DNA from 3 places in the Serratia sp. EC4 genome. Region 2 is predicted to be linked to each of the others. Evidence: predicted binding sites of a transcription regulator. Region 2 holds the regulator's gene; each other region holds the start of a gene.

Region 1 (4,211 bases), on a different contig from region 2:
TCAGTATCAGCAGAGTGGGGGCAAAGCCCATCACGCCTTTGGCGATCAGCGCGCCCGACAGCAGCAGCAGGCTGTCACCGGGAAGGAAGGAGGCGGGCAGCAGTCCGTTTTCCAAAAACAGAGTGGTGAAAAGTACGGCGTAAACCACCCAAATTACGCTTGGATCGGCGAGGGCGATGAAGTCCTGCTGCCAAAGCGCATGAATAATCTCTCGTAATACATCCATTTTATGTCCTGTTGCATGCCGGTTGCGCCCGGGGTCACGTTCTCCAGGATGCGGCGGTTACCGTATCTGACAGTTACCCGGTTAGTGTACCGCTAATAGCTTAAGCCGACATTAAACGAGACGAAGAAAATTATCGGAATCCGCCTTAGCGCACGCCGTTGAGGCGATCGAAGCCGGCCGCCAGATCGGCGATCAGGTCTTCGACGTTCTCCAGACCGATATGCAACCGCACCAGCGTGCCGGAAAAATCGACGCCGCCCGCCGGGCGGATCGCTTCCAGTTCTTCCGGCTGGTTGGCCAGGATCAGCGACTCGAAGCCGCCCCAGGAGTAGGCCATGCTGAAGTGGCTGAAGTTGTCCAGGTAGGCGGCCAACTGCGCCTCATCCAGCCGCTCTTTCAGCACGAAGGAGAACAGCCCGTTGCAGCCGCTGAAGTCGCGGCGATAGAACTCGTGGCCTTTGCAACTGGGCAGGGCCGGGTGATTGACCGTCGCCACCTCCGGCCGTTCGGCCAGCCAGTTGGCGACCTCAATGCTGCTGCGTTCGTGCTGCTTCAGGCGCACGCTCAGGGTACGCAGGCCGCGGCTCGCCATGTAGGCGGTGTCGGCATCCACCATCTGCCCCATCAGATAGGAGTACTCGCGCAGTTGCTCCCAACAGCGCGCGTTGGCGACGGCGGTGCCGAGCATGTAATCGGAATGGCCGATCAGGTATTTGGTGCCGGCCTGAATGGAGATATCGATGTCGAAATCCAACGCCTTGAACAGCACGCCCGCCGCCCAGGTATTGTCGATCATGATCACCACCTCCGGCGCCACGGCGCGAATGGCCTGCACCATCGCCGGAATGTCCTGCACTTCCAGGGTGATGGAGCCGGGGGATTCCAGGAACACCACGCGGGTGTTGGGTTGGATCAACGTGGCGATATCGGCGCCGATCAGCGGATCGAAATAGGTGGTGCTGACGTTCATGCGGCCGAGGATATGGGTGCAGAAATCCTGGGTCGGTTCGTACGCCGAACCAGTGACCAGCAGGTGATCGCCGGCGCCGACGAACGACAGAATCGCATTGGCCACCGCCGCCGCGCCGCAGGGGTACAGCACGCAGCCGGCGCCGCCCTCCAGCTCCACCATCGCATCCTGCAGGGCGAAGTGGGTCAGGGTGCCGCGTCGGCCGTAAAACAGCTCGCCGTGGGCGCGTTGCGCGGTGGCGTGTTTTTTGGCAGCGACGGAGTCGAAGACTAAAGAAGAGGCGCGTTGCGTGACGGGATTGACGGAGCCCTGGGTGTAACGCTGGCTGCGGCCGGCGCCGATCAGCGTGGTTTCGATATGTTTTGACGTCATGGTACCTGGCTCACCTCTGGTTGCTCTGCACGTGCCCGTTTGCGATAGCCCTTACGTTAACATGAGTTAATATAGCCATCCAGACGTTTTAACTTCCAGATATAGAAACGGCTATAATTGTCTGTCGGGCGCGCATTTCTCGCCTCATCCTTCTGCCGTGGTGCGAGAGAGAAGCCCATTCATCGGTCAAGACGCCGTTCGGCAGCGCGGCGTTGTTGCGTCGTTGTGGGAGAAAAGTAACGAAATAACCCTATAAAAGGGGCAGTTGGCGGTGAACGGACGCAGATTGGCGCTTTGTGGCGGGGCTGGCTAAAATTTTCTCGTTTATTTGGTAAATAATAATGAGAACTACTATCAATCCCCGGTTGGTTTGATATGATCGCACGCTGAATTATTCCTTAATTTTGATCGGTAATGGGTGGAGGCACAGCGTGAAAACGGCTGGCAAGAATTTAAATCAAGGATCGTTCGGCCAGGGCCGGGCGCAGTGGGGCAAGGCCTTCGGCCGCAGCCTGATGGCTTCTATGGTGCTGGTCGTGGGGCTGGCCGGCAGCGCGCAGGCCGCGCCGGCGAGCAATCCGGCCGTTGCCGAAAGCGTTGCGCCGACCACCGCGCCTGCACCTGCGGCAGCCGCCGCGCCGGAGAGCATCACGCCGGTGAACCCGGCGCCAACGATCCAGCCACCGGAAACCCGCGGCATGGACCTGTCCGTTTGGGGCATGTACCAGCACGCCGACGCGGTGGTGAAAGCGGTAATGATCGGCCTGGTGCTGGCCTCGATCGTGACCTGGACCATTCTGTTCTCCAAAGGCAGCGAACTGCTGCGCGCCAAGCGCCGTCTGCGCCGCGAGCAGTTGGCGCTGGCCGAAGCGCGCTCGCTGGATGAAGCCTCCGAGCTGGCGCAAAACTTCGCCCCGGAGAGCGTCAGCGCGGTATTGCTGAACGATGCGCAAAACGAGCTGGAGCTGTCTGCGGAATCCAACGACAACAACGGCATCAAAGAGCGCACCGGCTTCCGTCTCGAGCGCCGCGTGGCGGCCTACAGCCGCAACATGGGCCGCGGCAACGGCTTCCTCGCCACCATCGGCGCCATCTCGCCGTTCGTCGGCCTGTTCGGCACCGTGTGGGGCATCATGAACAGCTTCATCGGCATCGCCCATTCGCAGACCACCAACCTGGCGGTTGTGGCGCCGGGCATCGCGGAAGCGCTGCTGGCGACCGCGCTGGGCCTGGTGGCGGCGATCCCTGCCGTCGTTATCTACAACATCTTCGCCCGCGTCATCAGCGGCCACCGTGCGCAGGTGGGCGACGTGGCGGCGCAGGTCATGCTGCTGCAGGGCCGCGATCTGGATCTGGCCGCGACGGCGGAAGCCAAGCGCTCACAGCACGCGCACCAACTGCGGGCGGGGTGAGTCATGGCGATGCGCTTAAATGAAGATCTGGACGACAGCGGCGAACTGCATGAAATCAACGTGACGCCGTTTATCGACGTCATGTTGGTGCTGTTGATCATCTTTATGGTGGCCGCGCCGCTGGCAACGGTAGATATCCGCGTCGATCTGCCGGCTTCTTCCGCCAAGCCGCAGCCGCGGCCGGAAAAACCGGTGTTCCTGTCGGTGAAGGCCGACAAGCAGCTCTACGTCGGCGATCAGCCGGTGAATGCCGATCAGCTGACTTCGGTGCTGGATCAACGTACCCAGGCTAACAAAGAAACCACCATCTTCTTCCAGGCGGACAAGAGCGTGGACTATGAAACGCTGATGAGCGTGATGGACACCCTGCGTAAAGCCGGCTACCTGAAAGTGGGGCTGGTGGGCATGGAGGGCGCCGCCAAGTAGCGGCAGCAAAACGATAAAGGGCGCTCAGGCGCCCTTTTTTATTGATTCTGAGATATCACTCCCCGGCTAACAAAGCCCGGGAACCGGCATGACGCCAGTGGATACGGCCCGGCAGATAAAGCGCGCTCTGTTCCAGCGGCCGTTCGTCGATAAGCGCGGTGACTTGGTCGAAGCTATGTTGCGCCAGTGCCAGGCAGTCTTGCGCGACCGTGTCTATCTTCAGCGTCATGCAGTCGAACAGGTAGTGATCGTCGAAGCTGCACAGGTGAATGTCGCTCTCCATCAGCTGATGCTGAGTCAGATAACGCAATACGCCTTCCAGCAGGCCGCAGGCGGCGGTAAACAGCGCTTTAGGCGGACGCCCCAGCTGTGCGCACAGCTGGGCAAACATCTCGTAACCTGAGCTGGGGTGATAGTTGCCGTTGATGATCCATTCCGGTTTGCATCTGATGCCGGCGCGCTCCAGGCCAAGCTGGAAGCCGGCGAGGCGATCGCGGGTCGGCGAAATGCGCGGCTGCCCGCCGAGAAAATAGATCTCATCCGGATGTTGGCGCGCGACCTTTTCCACTAGGTCGGCAGTCGAATTGACCGAATCGGTGATCACCAGCGGCAGTTCGGAGCCGGCGATCAGACGGTCCATCTGCACCACCGGCAGCCCGGCGTTGATCTTCTGGTATTCCGCGTCGTTCAACTGGCTGGAGGCGACGATCAAGCCATCCACCTGCCGCTGCACCAGACTGTTCACCGCCATCATCTCCTGCGCCGGGTTTTCATCGGTGCAGGCGATCAGCAGCTGCAGACCGGC
Region 2 (4,211 bases):
CTGCTGAAGTCCTTCCATAACGGTGAATGGCGCTTCAACCTGCCGGTGCTGATCGAACGCTACGAAGACATCACCGGCTGGCAGGACGTCCCGGCCTGGCCACACCCGACCCTGTTCATTCGCGGCGGCCTGTCGCCGTACGTGCAGGACAGCTACCGTGCAGATATCGCCCGCCAGTTCCCGCAGGCCCGCGCGCACGTCGTCGCCGGCACCGGCCATTGGGTGCACGCCGAAAAACCGGAAGCGGTGCTGCGCGCCATCCACCGTTTCCTCGGCGAAGCCTGAAAAATACGTTAATCTGGCGAAAAAACGCGCTAAAGATAACGGCTTAGCGCGTTTAGCCCGCAGTTAGGCATTGTCGCCGCTCCATCTGCTGGGGTAATATGGCGCGCTATAATTTTGCCGCCGCGCCAGCGCGTTCGCGAACGCCGGTTCGGGGGTAAATTTGGGTTAGGGTTTATTGGCCCGAAGTGTGTTAATCGATGCCTCCGGAAGCGTGCGAGCGCTTTTTGATGCAAACTCCCTTGCAGTACCGCTACCTATGGCAAAAGAACAAACGGATCGCACGACGCTGGATCTGTTCGCAGATGAACGCCGTCCGGGGCGCCCGAAAACCAACCCGCTTTCCCGCGATGAACAGCTTAGAATCAATAAGCGCAATCAGTTACGGCGCGATAAAGTGCGCGGATTGCGGCGCGTAGAGCTGAAAATCAACGCGGATGCGGTGGACGCCCTGAACAAACTGGCGGAACAGCGCAACATCAGCCGCAGCGAACTCATCGAGCAGATGCTGTTGGCGCAACTGGCGGAAGAACAGCCGGAACATTGATCTCTTCGGCCGCACGCGCGGCGCGGCGTTAAGGACAACGCCGGATCGACCACGCTTTTCTTCATCCTTCGGCATCGCATAAATGCGATAAAACCCCGGCGCCACTTTCTGGCATGATACGCATTTACCGGTAAGAGACTGCGCCTGTCGGCGCCCGCCACCATGGCGAAAGGCTCTTGTCATGGCATCATTTTAATCGGCGGCAGTGCCGGCGCCGAGTAATGCAATTAATTGAATTTAAAGGTTATACGCGATATGGCTACTGTAGGCATTTTCTTTGGCAGCGACACTGGCAATACCGAAAACATTGCCAAAATGATCCAGAAAATTCTTCAGAAACAGTTTGGCGACGATGTCTCAGAAGTGCATGACATCGCCAAAAGCAGCAAAGAAGACCTGGAAGGGTTCGATATCCTGCTGCTGGGTATCCCGACCTGGTACTACGGTGAAGCGCAGTGTGACTGGGATGATTTCTTCCCGACGCTGGAAGAAGTCGATTTCAACGGCAAACTGGTGGCGCTGTTCGGCTGCGGCGACCAGGAAGACTACGCGGAATATTTCTGTGACGCGATGGGCACCATCCGCGACATCATCGAACCGCGCGGCGCGGCCATCGTGGGCCACTGGCCGACCAAAGGCTACCACTTCGAAGCTTCCAAAGGCCTGGCGGACGACAACCACTTCATCGGTCTGGCGATCGACGAAGACCGTCAGCCGGAGCTGACCAATGAGCGCGTGGACGCCTGGGTCAAACAGATCGTCGAAGAGCTGAGCCTGGCCGATATCGTCGGCTAAACGCCGGTACTGGCGAAAGGTTGAACAAAGGCCCTGTAAAGTGCATAGTGTGCCGACAGGGCCGTCATCGGCAACAGGGATTGCTGCGATAGAAGCTACAGATTTGTAACTTCCCACCCCGTCACGGTAGACTGAGATATCGGTTTATCCCATCCATCAAGGCGTTGCATGCAAAACATGCAATAGTGCAATTATATCTTTGTTAACAACCGGCGGTTTCCATTTAGTACAACCGGTTCTATAATGAGACGCATTAACTCTTTGTGCCGACCGATGCCACAGGCGAGTACGCCTCAACTTGATTAGCATAGTAACAGGACTGAATTCGCATGACCGACAACAACATCGCATTGAAGAAGGCCGGCTTAAAAGTCACGCTTCCGCGACTCAAAATCCTGGAAGTACTGCAAAATCCGGAATGCCATCACGTCAGTGCGGAAGATTTGTACAAAAAACTGATTGATATGGGCGAAGAGATCGGCCTGGCGACGGTTTATCGCGTACTGAACCAGTTTGACGATGCGGGCATTGTGACACGTCACAATTTCGAAGGCGGCAAGTCCGTGTTCGAGCTGACCCAACAGCATCACCACGATCACCTGATTTGCCTGGACTGCGGCAAAGTGATCGAATTCAGTGATGAATCCATCGAAGTGCGCCAGCGTGATATCGCCAAGCAGCACGGCATCAAGCTCACCAACCACAGTCTGTACCTGTACGGCCACTGTGAAACCGGTGACTGCCGCGAAGACGAATCGCTGCACGACAAGAAATAAGCCTGACCGGCTATGAAAAACCGCCTCACATTGGGGCGGTTTTTTTATGCCCGCCGTACAACGGGCAAAAAAATCCCCGGACAAGCCGGGGGAAGATCATGTCATGAAATACTACAATTGCAGCGGCACTGCGACTCCACGTACTGCTCTCACTTCAACATCCGCCCCACGCCGGCACGCGCGGGGGCGAACGCATTCCCCCTTCATTATGATGCGGCCCGCTGCCAGAACCACGGGCCCCGGAGCCAGACCTAGACCTTCTCGGCGCGGCTGTAGCGTTTACCGTCCGGGCTGACCGAACGCACCTGCACGTCACCGGAGACCGTCGGCTTGGCCTTGGCGTCATAGCGCTGCCACTGCTTGCCGCCGTCGGTGGAATACTCGATGCCCAATCCCGGCAGCGCGATATTCGCTTCCAGCTTGCCGCCCGCCACGCGGGCGCCCGGCACCGGCAGACGATAAGCGACGCCGCCTTTGTCCAGCTTGGCCAGTTCACGTTGGCCCAGGATATTGGCGAAGCGCAGCCAGTCTTTCTCCAGCGCCTGGGTATCGACAAAGTGGGTTTCCCCGCCTTTGTATTCGCGGCCGGCGCGATAGTCCTGCTCCCAACCGGCGCGGTGCCAGGCGCGTTCCGCCACCGACAGCGCGCGCGGGAAGATCATGTATTCCATCTGCGGATCGGTGCGCTGGGTTTCGCTCCACAGCTGAGCGGACAGACCGTAGGCACCCGGCCACGGCTTGTCGCTTTTGGCGTTGAAGTGGTTGCCGTCGCGGTCGACCGAGGTTTCCGCGTTCTGCGGCATGTTGTCCGGCGCGAAGCTGAACACCTTGCGCTCGTCGCTGAAGCGGGTGCCCCAGTAGTAACCGCGCTCGTCCGGATTCACCTCGTAAGGGAAGTCCATGTAGACGTAGTCCGGGTTGGAGACCACCACTTCATACCCTTTATTGGCCCAGTCGTTAACGCTGTCGAAACCGCCCCAATACAGGGTGTCCCAGAAGTTGACGCCCACGCGCGAGGTGGCGAACGCCTTCGAACTTTCGGCGTCTTTCAGACCGTCCTGCCAGGCCTGCATTCTGTCGATGCCGTGCGCCTTCACCAGCTTGCTGACCTCCTGGCCGAAGTAGCTCGGCAGGTGCTCCATGTCGGCCACCTTGCCTTCTTTGATCATCGTCTGGCACACCTGCGACTTGGCCCACGGCTTGTCTTCATTACTCTGGTCAATGATGCCTTTACCCGGTTCCGGTTTCGCCTTGTCGGTATAGCCTGCGCCCAGGCGGATGTTTTTCGCCTCATCGCCGCCAAAGTGCCAGGTTTTGATCGGCTGGCCGGCTTCTTTATGCATCTGGGCAATCTCGCCAATCACCTTGTCGACAAAGCGCTGGGAAGAGTCCAGGCACGGGTTCAGGTAGCTCTGGCGGTTAAAGAACTGCACGGAGGTGGTGTTGGAGGTATCGGTCGGATCCACCAGGCGGAATTCGTTGGCCTCCTGCTCTTTCCCGGCGGCATGCAGCTTTTTATAGCGCGCTTCCATCGAGACCACCGCGGCGCGGGCGTGTGCCGGCATGTCGATCTCCGGGATCACCTCAATCTGGCGCGCCTGAGCGTATTTGATGATGTCGATATAGTCCTGACGGCTGAAGAAGCCGCTGTAGACGTCCGGCCCCTGGCCGTACTGCGGCAGCAGGCAGGTGGTTTCGCTCAGATCGTGGCAGCGCTGGCCGCCGACTTCCGTCAACTCCGGCAAACCGGGGATCTCGATGCGCCAGCCTTCGTCATCGCTCAGGTGGAAGTGGAATTTGTTGAGCTTGTA
Region 3 (4,211 bases), on a different contig from region 2:
ACAGCGATTCCGGCAGCACCAGCGCCTGTTTGAGCGGCCGGGCGCCCGGTTCAACCTCCCGACTCTCCGTCGATAATGACAGCGGCGACGGCAAATCGCGCAGATGCTGTTGCCAGAATTCGGCCGCCCGCCGGCGCGCCGGCGACGTTTGCCATTGCTGAAACTCTTCCACCACCTTGCCGAACGGGGTAAACGGCGAGGCCGCCGGAGACAGCCCGTGGCGCAGCGCGCGATAGATATCGGCGATCCGGCGGGTGATGGCTTCGAAACTGAAGCCGTCCAGGGTCAGATGATGAAAGCGCTGGTACCAGAACCAGCGATCGGCGCTGACGCGGATTATCGCATGGCGATAGAGCGGCCGCTCGCCGTCCGCAGGCAGATCCTGCGCCAAATCGTCGTTCATCAGCGCCAGCGCCGCCTGCTCGGCGTCCGGCCGCGCGCTGAAATCGAACCACTCCGGCGCCTGTACGCGCGCCGGGTCGGCTATCAGCGGTAAACGCTGCACCGGCTGGCCGTCCTGCGCCTCAAAGAACCGCGCCTGAACCGTATCCGCTTCGGCCAGCCCCTGACGGATCGCGCGCTTCAGCGCCGAACGATCGATAGCGCCGTGCAGTTCGGTGTAGTGCGCCACGGCGAAGCTGTTGCGGCGCAGCGCGATTTGGTCGGCGATCCAGATCCCCGGTTGTGCCGCAACCAGCGGATAATCCCGATACTCGACCTGAGTATCCGGTAAAGAAAGCGTTTCTGACATGGTGTCTGTCCTTTCCCTCAAACGGAATGTATCGATGTGGTTGCCTGGCGCTTAACGCGCCGCATCCGCCGCTTTCAGCGCCGCCGGCCGCATGTCCTGCCAGTGCGTTTCGATGTAGTCGATGCATTCGCCACGCGACGCCGGCCCCATCAGCACGCGCCACCCCTGCGGCGTATCGGCAAACTGCGGCCACAGTGAATACTGCTGCTGCGCGTTGACCAGCACGGAGAATCGGAGGCTTTCGTCATCGAACGGGTTTTGTTGTTCCTGAGTCATTTTCATTACCTGTCTGTCAAAATGTGTGGGTTATTCCATCGCGGCAAGCAGTCGGCGCACGCCGTCCACCAGGCCGCCGCGCCAGCAAAGCGCATCGTGCCCGCCGGAAAACACGCGGTATTCGGCGCGGTGCCCGGCCGCCGTCAGCGCCTGATGCATCTGGCGATTGACGAATTCGATGTCCGCCTCCCGATCGCCGGCCTGTTGGATCACGGTGAGCTTGGGTGTCGCCGCGCTGCGCTGCCGTACCTGGCGTATCAGCCAGCCTTCCTCCAGTTCGTGGCGTTTTTCGAATTGGGTAACGAATTGCACCGTAGGCCACCAGAAGGAGCCGGACTGGCTCAGCACGTGGCCGAAGCGCTCTGGCCAGTGCAAACCAGCATATAACGCCGCCAGCCCGCCGTAGCTCTGGCCGGCGACGACGGTGCGCGCCCCTGCCTCGCTGAACGGTTCGCGCCGTTGCGCCTGCGGCAGCAGTTCGTCGATCACCGCCTGCCAAAACGCGGCGTTGCAAGGCAGCTCGTTTTCCCGGTGTTCGCCATCGATCGCATCGATCAGCAACCAGCACGCGGGCGGCAACCGCCCTTTTGCGGTTTCGTGCTCGATCACCGGCAACAGCGCGTGCCTTTCGATCCAGTTTTGGCCATCGAGCAGCAGCACCAGCGGGCGGTTCGCTTTCACCGCCGCCTCGCCGCTGGCATACAGCCAAACGCGCCGCTGGTTACCCAGCCGTGCGCTGTGCCACTGAAAAAGCTGTAGCCGCGCCTCATCCAGCGGCCGATCGGCGGCCTGCCAGGCGCTTTGATCGTCGGCATCCGGCCCTTGCGCCAGGGATACGGGCCGCGGGCGATGAGACGGCCCCAGAGAGAGGCGATTCAGCGGATCGGCGATCGCCAACGGGAACAGCGATACCCACCAGGCACGCTGCTGGCGGTCGCGTAACGTTTCGTCGTCGCTGAAGACGGGGGGGAGGTCTCGCTCGGTAATGGGGATCAGGCTGTAGCTGCCGCGCCAGCGGCGATCGATAACGGCCGAGCCGTACCAAACGTCGGTGCCGGGGAGCCTGGTCAGGCTGCTGGGGGACGTGCTGTGGTGATCGGTAATGCCGTTGATATCGGCGTAAACGCGGCATATCGGCGAGTGCCGTTCATCGCCGGCGGGGTCGCGCCATAGCCAGGTCATTTTGACGTGCTGTTCATCGTGCGCTTCGACGATGGGCGTGCCGTGAGCGGCAACCTTCTGCCACCACGCGGATTGCCCTGCCGCCTCTTCACGCAGCCATTGCGTCGCCAATCCCTCAAGGTCGTTTCCTGGCCTCTTTTCCGGCAAAAACTCCATAGCGCCCCTTACATAACATGAGTGATTTTTACAAAACCTGACAATCGTATTGATACTCATTATCATTTTCAATACTATTTGTCGGATTTTTACCGTCGTGCAAACACGACGTCTCCACGTCGACGGGATAAGACCGCTTGTCGGCATTTCGGGGTTTATCAGGGTGGCATGACACACAAAAGCAGGTATGCAGGAGAGATAATGAAGATTAAAAACAAAGGGATAGAAAACGGAAATGCGGAGGCGATGTCCGCCAAGCGTCTGTTGCTGGGATCGGCGCTGGCGTTATTGCCCTTGGCGCCACACGCGTCTGCGGCAGCGGACGAAACGATTTTGGTGACCGCCGACGCGCAAAACAGCGTGACCGCGCCGGTCAAAGGGATCGTCGCCAAAGAGAGCGCCGCCGGCACCAAGACCGCCGCCCCTCTGCGCAAGACGCCGCAGTCCATCTCGGTGGTCACGCGCGAGCAGATGAATGACCAGGAGCCGGCGTCGGTCGCCGACGCGCTGAACTACACCAGCGGGGTGATCACCACCTACCGCGGCAACTCCAACCGTAATGACGAAGTGATCAGCCGCGGCTTCCGCTATGCGCCCAAGCTGCTCGACGGTCTGCACTTTGGCCTTTCGAGCCAAAACGGCGGCGCCGGGCAGATCGATCCCTGGCTGCTGGAGCGCGTAGAGATGGTGCACGGCCCGGCCGGCGTGCTGTACGGCCAGGTCAGCCCCGGCGGCGTGGTGGTGATGACCAGCAAGCGCCCTACCGCCCAGAGCATTCACGAAGTCAAATTCAGCACCGGCAACCGCCATCTGGCGGAAACGGCGTTCGATTTCGGCGGCAAGCTCAACGACGACAACACCCTGTTCTACCGCCTGAACGGTATCGCCCGAACCGAACACGAGTTTGTCAAAGACAGCAAGCAGCAACGGGTGGCCATCGCCCCGGCCTTCACCTGGCTGCCGAACGAAGACACCAGCTTTACGCTGCTGACCAGCTACCAGAACGATCCGAAAGCCGGGTCGCGCAACTTCCTGCCGCGCGCCGGCACGCTGTTCCCGACCAGCGCGGGCTATGTGCCCTATGACTTTAACATCAGCGAACCCAGCTTCAACAAGTCGCGGCGCGAGCAGGCGTCGATCGGCTACAGCTTCGAACATAACTTCAGCGATGCGCTGTCGTTTACCCAGAACCTACGCTTCACCCACCGCGATGAAGACTATAAGTATCTGGTTTATAACGTAAACTCGAAGGTCAACGACCACACCGTCACCCGCATGGCGCAGCATGAAACGCAGATGACCAACGAGTTTGGCGTGGATAACCAGCTGAAGGGCCTGTTCGATACCGGCGAAGTGAAACACACCGTGCTGGGCGGGCTGGATTACCGCTACAGCCATAGCGATTATAAAATGTATCGCGATCGCGGCAACGATTACCCGATCGACTGGGCCAACCCGGTTCGCCCCAGCATCGATGGCAGCACGCTGGCGCTGGCTTCCAGCGACTTGAAGACGCTGAATCAGATCGGGGTGTATCTGCAGGACCAACTGGAGTGGAATAACTGGAATCTGTTGCTGTCCGGCCGTCAGGACTGGTCGCAGGTCAACACCCGCGATCGCACCAGCGGCGGCAAAGAGCAGACCTACAACGATGCCCAGTTCACCGGCCGCGCGGGCCTGCTCTACGCTTTCGACAACGGCATTTCGCCGTATGTCAGCTACAGCACCTCGTTCGATCCTAACCTGTACCCAAGCGCGCCGGGCGCCGATCCGCTCAAGCCGACCACCGGCAAACAAACCGAGGTGGGCGTGAAGTACCAGATCCCGGGCGGCAATACCCTGCTGA

Evidence for each region. Region 2 encodes Fur, which represses iron uptake genes when iron is present. Its sites were predicted from a motif close to ATAATAATGAGAACNACTATCAA; they were not measured.
Region 1: a site for Fur is predicted at 1,904-1,926, ahead of exbB (tol-pal system-associated acyl-CoA thioesterase). Genes of this name have one in related genera too.
Region 3: a site for Fur is predicted at 2,415-2,437, ahead of fes (enterochelin esterase). Genes of this name have one in related genera too.

Annotation. Positions count from the first base shown of each region.
Region 1 is NZ_JBNIDE010000010.1:122,470-126,680, reverse strand. It holds gene ACP39K_RS21590 (DedA family protein) at 1-226, opposite strand, end outside; gene metC (cystathionine beta-lyase) at 372-1,568, opposite strand; gene exbB (tol-pal system-associated acyl-CoA thioesterase) at 2,000-2,980, shown strand; gene exbD (TonB system transport protein ExbD) at 2,984-3,406, shown strand; gene ACP39K_RS21570 (LacI family DNA-binding transcriptional regulator) at 3,462-4,211, opposite strand, start outside.
Region 2 is NZ_JBNIDE010000002.1:308,856-313,066, reverse strand. It holds gene ybfF (esterase) at 1-285, shown strand, start outside; gene ybfE (LexA regulated protein) at 542-829, shown strand; gene fldA (flavodoxin FldA) at 1,085-1,624, shown strand; gene fur (ferric iron uptake transcriptional regulator) at 1,954-2,400, shown strand; gene ACP39K_RS08105 (beta-N-acetylhexosaminidase) at 2,652-4,211, opposite strand, start outside.
Region 3 is NZ_JBNIDE010000001.1:255,928-260,138, forward strand. It holds gene ACP39K_RS01180 (amino acid adenylation domain-containing protein) at 1-751, opposite strand, end outside; gene ACP39K_RS01185 (MbtH family protein) at 803-1,027, opposite strand; gene fes (enterochelin esterase) at 1,058-2,365, opposite strand; gene ACP39K_RS01195 (TonB-dependent siderophore receptor) at 2,567-4,211, shown strand, end outside.